3 regions of the Bradyrhizobium sp. Kon10 genome follow, and region 2 is predicted to be linked to each of the others. Evidence: predicted binding sites of a transcription regulator. Region 2 holds the regulator's gene; each other region holds the start of a gene.
The links. The regulator LexA, encoded in region 2, represses DNA repair genes until DNA is damaged. The targets are predictions, from matches to a motif close to TGTTCNNNNTGTGTTCNG.
Positions count from the first base shown of each region.

Region 1: the regulator LexA is predicted to act here: its motif matches at 1,504-1,521, upstream of recA (recombinase RecA).
Region 3: the regulator LexA is predicted to act here: its motif matches at 1,504-1,521, upstream of AC0L2O_RS31275 (DNA recombination protein RmuC).

Region 1 covers NZ_JBVVOZ010000012.1:51,213-54,487, reverse strand. Annotated here, with positions in the region: gene recA (recombinase RecA) at 323-1,411, opposite strand; gene AC0L2O_RS18300 (hypothetical protein) at 1,694-1,879, shown strand; gene AC0L2O_RS18295 (hypothetical protein) at 2,075-2,299, shown strand.
Region 2 covers NZ_JBVVOZ010000005.1:118,679-121,953, forward strand. Annotated here, with positions in the region: gene AC0L2O_RS09940 (ComEC/Rec2 family competence protein) at 1-572, shown strand, start outside; gene AC0L2O_RS09945 (hypothetical protein) at 755-1,186, opposite strand; gene AC0L2O_RS09950 (hypothetical protein) at 1,378-1,581, opposite strand; gene lexA (transcriptional repressor LexA) at 1,768-2,469, opposite strand; gene AC0L2O_RS09960 (molybdopterin molybdotransferase MoeA) at 2,646-3,275, opposite strand, start outside.
Region 3 covers NZ_JBVVOZ010000036.1:44,797-48,071, reverse strand. Annotated here, with positions in the region: gene AC0L2O_RS31280 (GIY-YIG nuclease family protein) at 1-143, opposite strand, end outside; gene AC0L2O_RS31275 (DNA recombination protein RmuC) at 274-1,473, opposite strand; gene def (peptide deformylase) at 1,644-2,168, shown strand; gene fmt (methionyl-tRNA formyltransferase) at 2,310-3,245, shown strand.

The DNA of each region.
Region 1 (3,275 bases), on a different contig from region 2:
TCTGATGCGTATCTACGGCGCAACCAGCGAACGGCCTTCGCGGTCCCAGCGCCAGAGCCGTCCATTGGTCAGGTGCGTGCCGCCCCACCAGCGGTCGATCAGGTTGTGGCGGCAGAAATCGTCCTCGCCGGCGACATAGGCTGCTCCCTTGACTACGAACCGGCGCTAGCAAGCATCAGCCAAGCCTAGACTTGGCCACCATCACAATGCAGCCTGAGAATGTATTTGGGTCCAGCCGCCAAAACGAAACGGGCACTGACGACGTCGGCAACTCAACGTCCTCAGCGCCCGCTCCTCGCGAAATACTCTTCGTGTTTAGGCTTTACTCGTCCGCCGGCTCCTCGCCATCGGCGTCGCGCTCGGGGCTGCCGGCGAGAATCTGCTCGGCGATCAGACCGGAGTTCTGGCGGATCGCGGTCTCGATCTTGGCGGTGATGTCGGGATTGGCCTTGAGGAACGCTTTCGAGTTCTCGCGGCCCTGACCGAGGCGCTGACTATCGTAGGAGAACCACGCACCGGACTTCTCGACGATGCCGGCCTTGACGCCGAGATCAAGGATCTCGCCCATCTTGGACACGCCCTCGCCGTACATGATGTCGAATTCGACCTGCTTGAACGGCGGCGCCAGCTTGTTCTTCACCACCTTCACGCGCGTGGTGTTGCCGACCACCTCGTCACGCTCCTTGATCGCGCCGATGCGGCGGATGTCGAGACGGATCGAGGCGTAGAATTTCAGCGCATTGCCGCCGGTGGTGGTTTCCGGCGAGCCGTACATCACGCCGATCTTCATCCGGATCTGGTTGATGAAGATCACCATGGTGTTGGACTTGTTGATCGAGGCGGTCAACTTGCGCAGCGCCTGGCTCATCAGCCGCGCCTGGAGGCCCGGCAGCGCATCGCCCATCTCGCCCTCGAGCTCGGCCTTCGGCACCAGGGCCGCGACCGAATCGATCACCAGCACATCGACCGCGCCGGAGCGAACCAGCGTGTCGCAGATTTCCAGCGCCTGCTCGCCGGTGTCGGGCTGCGAAATCAGAAGCTCGTCGATATTGACGCCCAGCTTGCGCGCGTAGACCGGGTCGAGCGCGTGCTCGGCATCGATGAAGGCGCAGATGCCACCCTTCTTCTGCCCTTCCGCCACCGTATGCAGCGCCAGCGTGGTCTTGCCCGAGGATTCCGGCCCATAAATCTCGACGACACGCCCCTTCGGCAGTCCGCCGATCCCAAGCGCAATATCGAGCCCCAGCGAGCCCGAGGAAATCGACTCGACATCCATCGAACGGTCGTTCTTGCCGAGCTTCATCACCGAGCCCTTGCCGAACTGGCGCTCGATCTGGGAGAGCGCGGCGGCGAGAGCTTTACTCTTGTCCATGGAAGATCCTTCGACGATACGCAGGGCAGTGGTGGACATCAGGTCGTGCTCCTTATGGCGAGGATTCGGCTGAGGGACAAACGATTGGCGAGGCAGCTCGTCGATAAAAGCAATGTACCCTATTTGTTCTCAGTTCGCAATATGTTCTTTTCCGGATTTTGGTGCTGGCCTGTTTCCGACAGCCGTGGCCTGTTTTGAAAACCGCAGTGGCCGGTTTTTAATTCCGTGATCTGCCTCACGGCACGTTGCGCGGTGGGGCATCTAGTCTCCTCAACCTAACGAGGCGGATGGTCGCTTCGTTGAACAACAGGAGACGGAGACATGGAACGCGAAATCAATCTGCTTTCGTGCGACGAACTGGAAATGGTTTCGGGCGGGGAACCGAATCTTCTCCTCCAGATCCATATTCCTGGGTTTGATTTCAAGTACTACGATACCGGGTCAGGAATAGGCTATTCGTGGGGGCACGTGTGCGCCACCAATGGATCAAGCATAAGATGCGATTAGCAGATAAATAGGCGCTGAAAGAGGCCGCCTCAGTTGGCGGCCTCTTTCGTGTCGTCCTTAGGTCGCTTCACGTCATCAAGCGGCTTCAGGCGCTGGCCTGTTTTAACCCCTAGTGACCTAATTTGAATTTTGCAGTGGCCTCATTTCAGGATAGGTTCCCCAAGTACGCAGTGCCGCGTGCAAGGTGCAGGGGCCATGCCGATCAATCGGCTTTTCAGGGAAGGCAAGATCGAGCCGGAACAACTCGAACGGCTGAATCGGGCATTTGCATTCACGTTGCGCAGCCTGAGCCTGGTGGATCGCGACGACCCGCTCTGCGAGATCGTCGCCCGCAAGATCATCGAGATTGACGCACTTGGCACTCACGATCCCAATGAAATTGCCAAGGTAGCCGCTAAGGAATTCGGCATCCCGAAGTAAGGCCGCCTCAGTGGGCGGCCTCTTTCATCCCCAAGCTCAATCAATCGCGAAAAAAGCCACCACGGGCGAATCGATTGCAATGAAGGTAGAATACCACCTCAATTGCGGCCTGAACGATGACCGAGCCAACCCCGATTCTACTTTGCATGGGGTTGTTTTCGCGATTTTCATCAGCGGCCTCCCCCGCCCGCGCCCTACATCAGCGCCAGCAGCACGATGCCGATGATCAACACCACAAATCCAGCCGCCGTCGCGGCGGCGAATGACCGCTCTACCCTGTCCATGATGCACCCCGCTATCGGCCCGCCACGTTTCCCCCATGGCTTTGCCGTGCGTTCAAAGTGTCGCCAACGGTTGTGTCCTAAGTTGTGCGATCGGATGTCTGAATTGGGATGCGAGGGCCTCTCTCAGCGGCAGCCTATGCGCCGGCAGTTTCGGATCCCATTCGTCCCGCTTGTCAGGCTGCCGTAAGCTGAGCGGACTAGGGTCGCTTGGCTATGGTGTTGCAGCCCAGCACCTCAGCCTCCAATAACCTGTCGCCCCGCTTGGCTCTGCCCAGGCGGGGCTCTTTTCGTGGCATGTGTCGTGGCGAGTTCGAACGCTTCTTCGTCCCGCGCTTCGCCTGCGTGCAATCCGTGCGGGGAATTCGCCAGCGTCCCGCCTTGGCGCGCATCAGTGCAACCGGATTGGCCCGACAATCCCTCGAAACGCCACAAGGTGACAAGGCCGGTCTCGCCGCACCGCTCGCACACGAGATTTTCGTCACCGAGCATGAAGCGCCCACGCTTGAACGCAAGGGAGGAGGCGGGCCGCCGGCAGTGCGGACAGACCAACGAGAAATTTCGTGCGCCCCAGCGCACGGCGAGATGTCTTAGCCAGTTCACGTCTTCCCCTTCCGCGCGATCGCCGGCGCGGCCTCCACACGTCACGGGCATAGTAGCAGCGCACGCAAAGGTGGAAAAGCTCGGACACCGGC
Region 2 (3,275 bases):
TTGCGATCCTTTGGGGCTTGTCCGTCCGGCAACCCGACATCCTGATCGCCGGTGACGGGCAGAGCGTCGCGGTGCGGGGCAGGGACGGGCAGCTGCATCTGATCAGGATGAACAAGGACAGCTTTCTGCTCAAGGAATGGCTGGCGGCCGACGCCGATCCGCGTGATGCCGGCAGTGCGTCGCTGGCCGATGGCGTCTCGTGCGACGATTTGGGCTGCGTCACGCCGCTCGCCGACGGGCGCCTGGTCGCAGTTGCGTTGCGCATCGGCGCGCTGGCCGATGATTGCAATCGTGCCGCGCTGGTGGTGACCGCCCGGCCGGCGCCGCCGGATTGCACGGCGATGGTGGTCGATCGTCAGCGTCTCGCAAGCCAGGGCGCGCTCGCGCTGATGCGGCGTGGTGATGGTTTTGCCGTTCAGGCGGTGAAGGCAAGGGGCGCAGACCGTCCCTGGTCGCCGGCTGCCGCAGGCGCGGCGGATTATGATGGCAGCCTCGCGCCGAAGACGAAGACAGCGTCTCCCCGGAGCAATGACGCAACGCCGTCCGAGGCCGATCTCCAAGCCGAGGACTGAAAGCCGAGGGCTGGATTTGACCTCTCAGCCGATCGTCGGGCCGGAATGGCTGGCCGTCCGACGTGCGGCGGGCGGATCCCATTCGATCGGCTTTGCGAGATGCAAACCGCTCCAGTTCGCCGGCCTCGGCCGGCGATGGGCATTTCAATCCGGGCCTCGACCCCTCGTTGGGGTCGGCGGCGTCAGCCGATCGGCAGGCGGGTGATCGTTGGCTGCCTGTCGGCTATCTCTGGCTTTTGCTCCCGCTCGCCGAGCGGCTGGGTCACCGGCAATTGCAGCACGGTGGCGCGCTGGCCTTCGACGAGCTGCGTCACCAGCACGTATTTGCCGTCCGGAAATTCGATGGCGTCGTGATGGCGATCGGGAATGTGCGGATCGACCTTGCCGAACTTGCCGACGCGGGAGTTGATGGTGCGCGTCCAGATCCAGCGATTGTCGTAGCGGACGCTGTCGGCGAAGGCGAGCTCCGTTCCCGGCAGCAGACAGACCGCGACCGACATATCGGCTTCGGAGGCGAAGCCGCGCGTCGAGGTGCCGCGGAAAGTTGTCGTGACGATTGTCTCGCCGACTTCTGCGGGACGCGTCGCGACGGCGTGCAGGCTGTAGTCACACATCGGGGTGCTCCTCAATCAGGATAGCGACCCGCGCCTCTTCTGAGGCGCAGGCCTCTATCAGAGTAGAAGCCTGCAAGCGTCTGCTTGGTTGTGGGCAAATCTGCGGCTTGGTTCGCGCGCTGCAATCACAATATCTTTTTCAATTGCGCGAGGAACAAAGCCTGCTCCCGTGCATTCGGGCAGTTTCGCCATTAGCGGCCAGCGGGCGCCGACCAGCCGGAATATTGCCAGGCCCGTTGCGACGGCTGCTCGACCGCGTTGCGGGCATTGCGGAATTGCTCGCTCGTCGCCCGCGCTGCTTTGCCGAGATGGTGCTGTGACTGCGCCGCGAGGGCTTGCGACGCTGATGCTGCGATCAGCGCCATCGCGACAGTGCTCAGAATAATGCTGCGCATGGTTCTCTCCTCGGTCTCTCAAAGCCCTGCGAAGCGGTGTGTGCTTCGTCGCGGCGTGCCGAGGATGTAGCGCTGGAGGGGTGGCCGGATAATCTGTGCAAAACCAGAAAGACTATCCAGCCGGAGCGGACAATCGTCCGCTCCAATCGCTCGTGCGCGGCGGCCTGCCGACCGTCCGCAGCCGGCTCAATACTTCCGGTAAAGCCCGATCAGCTTGCCCTGAATCTTCACCCGGTTGGGCGGCAGGATGCGAACCTCATACGAGGCGTTCGCCGGCTCGAGCGCGATCGAGGCGCCGCGGCGCCGGAAACGTTTCAGCGTTGCCTCCTCGTCGTCGATCAGCGCCACAACGATGTCGCCGGTATCGGCGCTCTCGTTACGCTGGATCAGCGCCATGTCGCCGTCGAGGATACCGGCATCGACCATGGAATCGCCGCGCACTTCGAGCGCGTAGTGCTCACCGGAGCCGAGCATGTCAGGCGGCACGCTGATGGTGTGGCTGCGGGTCTGCAACGCTTCGATCGGCGTACCGGCCGCGATCCGGCCCATCACGGGCACCGCGACGGGGCGCTCGCCGTCATCCGCCGACCCGCTGGAGCTCGCGCGGACCTTGCCGAGATTGCCCTCGATGACGCTGGGCGTGAACCCGCGGCGGCTGCCGGCCGCGGCCTGAAGCTCCGGCAGCTTGATCACCTCGATGGCGCGGGCGCGGTTGGGCAGGCGCCGGATGAAGCCGCGCTCCTCGAGCGCGGTGATCAGGCGATGGATGCCCGATTTCGAGCGCAGATCGAGCGCGTCCTTCATCTCGTCGAAGGAGGGCGGCACGCCGCTTTCCTTCAGCCGCTCGCTGATGAACCGCAGAAGCTCGTATTGTTTGCGCGTTAACATCTCGACCAAATTCCCCCGGTTGATGTCGTTCGATTCCGAGACGCTGAGTTCAGCGATGAGCCGCTACATGCTCGAAACAAATCATGAACGGACACTATATGTTCGATATGTGTTCCGCAACTGCTTAATTTAGCGTGAACGCGACAAACTTCGCGGAACGCGAGCGAGCGACGCGTTCAGACCGGCAATCGCAGCACCTCGCAGGGCGTGCCTGCCTCGGCCTTCGGCGCAAACGGCGCACGTACGAGAAGTGCCTGTGCGGCAGCCAGATTCGCGAGCAGCGAGGAATCCTGATGACTCACGGGATGAGCGATGAGGGTGCCGTCGTCGCGCAATTCAAGGCGCGCGCGAAGATAGTCCTCGCGCTGGTCGTTGGCACCGACATCGCGGCCGAGCACGGCGCGTTCGCGACGGTGGTGAATCACTTCGCGGCCCGAGAGCGCGCGAATCAGCGGCACCATGAACAGGAACGCACAGACGTAGGACGACACGGGATTGCCGGGCAGGCCGATCACGCGCATCGCGCCGAGCTGACCGTGCATCATCGGCTTGCCCGGGCGAATCGCGATCTTCCAGAACGCCATCGAGATGCCTTCGGCCTCGAGCGCCGGCTTGACCAGGTCGTGGTCGCCAACCGAGGCGCCGCCGGTGGTGATCAGGACATCCGCCCCGCTGTCGCGGGCGCGGCGGATGCCGGCCGTGGTCGCCTCAACCGTGTCGGCGGCGATGCCGAGGTCGATGGTCTCGGCGCCTTCGCTGCGCGCGAGCGCGTGCAGGGCATAGCCGTTGGAATAAACGATCTGACC
Region 3 (3,275 bases), on a different contig from region 2:
ACATCGTACTTCTCCGTGAAGCTCTCGATCAGCTTCGATTTATGCTCGGCCACCCGGCGGATCAGATCATTCGTCACGCCGATATACAACGTTCCGTCGATCTTGCTGGCGAGGATGTAAACGTAGTAGCAGCGTGCCCCCATGCCGCATTCCTCTCGCTGTCATCGTCCGCGAAGGCGGACGATCCAGTAATCACCGGCATCTCGGCTCAATCACCACCGCCGCGGCGTACTGGATGCCCCGCCTTCGCGGGGCATGACAGTGTACCGGGCCTCACTCCCCCGCTTGCAGCTTCCGTGGGAACAGCTCGGCGGCGCCGGTGGCCACCAAATGCGGGCCTTCGGGGGCGTCGGTCTTGCTGAAATCGAGCTCCTCGATCCGCCCCGCTCGCTTCTCGATCTTGTCGGCGGAGATCAGCACCTGCCGGACGTCCTCGTTGGCGTCGGCAAAATGCTTCTGCAGTTTCAGCACGCGGTCCCTGAGGCGGCCGAGGTCGTCGCCAAGCTTGATCACTTCGGTGCGGATCTGGTCGGCGGCGTCGCGCATGCGCGCGTCCTTCATGATCTGCTGCATCACCTGGATCGCGAGCATCAGCAGCGAGGGCGACACCAGCACCACGCGGGCGCGATAGGCTTTCTGGATCACGTCGTCGAAACCGTCATGGATCTCGGCGTAGACCGATTCCGACGGCACGAACATCAGCGCCATTTCCTGGGTCTCCCCGGCGACCAGATATTTCTCGGCGATGTCGCTGACATGCTTCATCACGTCGGCGCGCAGCCGCTGCGTGGCGATCCGGCGCTCCTCGTCGGTGCGGGCGTCGTGCAGCGCGGTCATCGCCTCCAGCGGAAATTTCGCGTCGATGCAGAGCGGGCGCTGGTCGGGCAAGAACACCACGCAGTCCGGCCGCTTTCCGGTCGAGAGCGTAAACTGGAACTCGTAGGCGCCCTTCGGCAAGCCGTCCTGGACGATCGCCTCCATGCGCGCCTGGCCGAACGCGCCGCGCGACTGCTTGTTGGCGAGCACGTCGCGCAAGGTCGTGACCTGGGTGGTGAGGTCGGTGAGGTTCTTGTGCGCGCTGTCGATGATGCCGAGACGCTCGTGCAGTGCGCGCAGGCTGTCCATGGTGTTGCGAGTGGTGTTCTCCATCGACTGGCCGACGCGGTGGGTCACCGAATCCAGCCGCTCGTTCACCGCGCGCGCCATGTCGGCCTGGCGGCCGGCGAGGGCCTGGGTCATGGCATCCACCCGGCCCGAAGCCTCGCTCTGGGCGTGCAGCATCTGGCTGACGCGCTCCTCGAGCTCGTCGGCGCGGATGGCATTGGCCATCGCGAGTTCCGCGCCGCGCCGCGAGGACCGCGCGATCGCGACGGCGATCACTGCCAGCAGGATGAGGACGAGGGCGCAAAAGCCGATCAGCGCGTCGATGGTGCGCACCGGCCAGTCGCCGAGCATGAAGATGATTTCGTTCATGGCCGCCTTTTAGCCGATTCGGCGGGTTTCGCGAACGAATAGCGAACATTTCTGGTTAATGGCCCCTTAATTTTTACGGTTAGCAAAGCCTCAAGTTTTATGGTTAGCGGACCGTTAACGGAGTTCCTCGCTGCATTGACCGCATCGGGCGCGCAGCTTAAATCGCGGCCATGGCCCTCAGAGAAATCATCATCCTGCCCGACAGGCAGCTGCGTCTGGTCTCCAAGCCGATCGAGAAGGTCACGCCGGAGATCCGCAAGCTTGCCGACGACATGTTCGAGACCATGTACGACGCGCCCGGCATCGGGCTCGCGGCGATCCAGGTCGCGCAGCCGCTGCGCCTCATCACCATGGATCTCGCCAAGCGCGACGAGAACGGCGAGACCAATCCGGAGCCGCGCGTCTTCATCAATCCGGAAATTCTGTCCTCGTCCGAGGAGCTGTCGGTCTATGAGGAAGGCTGCCTCTCGATCCCCGAATATTACGAGGAGGTCGAACGCCCCGCCAAGGTGCGCGTGCGCTTCACCGATCTCGACGGCAAGGTGCACGAGGAAGACGCCGAAGGCATCTACGCCACCTGCATCCAGCACGAGATCGATCATCTCAACGGCGTGCTGTTCGTCGACTATCTGTCCAAACTCAAGCGCGACCGCGTGATCAAGAAGTTCGAGAAAGCCGCCAAGCGCGGGGAGTAGGGTATCTGTCATTCCGGGGCGATGCGCAGCATCGAACCCGGAATCTCGAGGTTCTCAGGCGCGCAATTGCGCGCCGTAGTTCGGCTGTTCGAGCCGCCCGGAATGATCGTCAGTGGATCGCGTTTCTCGCAGGTTTTTCACATGCCCCTTCGCCTGATCTTCATGGGCACGCCCGACTTCTCCGTGCCGACGCTGTTCGAGCTCGTCGCGCATGGCCACGAGATCGTCGCCGTCTACACCCGCGCGCCGAAGCCGGGCGGGCGGCGCGGCCTGCAATTGCAGCCGACCCCGGTGGAAGAAGCCGCGCGAAAGCTCGGCATTCCCGTGCTGACGCCGAAGACGCTGAAGACACCGGAGGCGCTGGACGAATTCCGCGCGTTCGACGCTGATGCTGCGGTCGTCGTCGCCTACGGCATGATCCTGCCGCAGGCCATTCTCGATGCGCCGAAGCTCGGCTGCTACAATCTGCACGCCTCGCTGCTGCCGCGCTGGCGCGGCGCCGCGCCGATCAACCGCGCCATCATGGCCGGCGACGCCGAGAGCGGCGTGATGGTGATGAAGATGGATGTCGGGCTTGATACCGGCGACGTCGCCATGGCCGAGCGCATTGCGATCACGGACGCCATGACCGCAGCCGATCTGCACGATCGCCTGTCCCGGCTCGGCGCCGATCTGATGGTGCGCGCCATGGCGGCGCTCGACCGCGGTGCCCTTCAGCTCAGGAAGCAGAGCGAGGACGGCGTCACCTACGCCGCCAAGATCGACAAGGCCGAGGCCCGGATCGACTGGACCAAACCCGCGCGCGACGTGCTGCGTCACATCCACGGATTGTCGCCTTTTCCCGGCGCCTGGAGTGAGCTCGCAGACGTCAGCGAAAACGTGCGCGTAAAAATCCTGCGCTGCGAGTTCGCCAAAGGCGCAGGTGCCCCGGGCGATGTGCTCGACGACCAGCTCAGCGTCGCGTGCGGCGAGGGCGCGATCCGCATTCTCGAGCTGCAGCGCGAAGGCAAGGCGCGGATGCAGGCCGTCGACTTCCTGCGCGGCGTGCCGGTGAAAGCAGGTGCCAAATTCATCTAGCACTGTCATACCCCGCGAAGGCGGGGTATC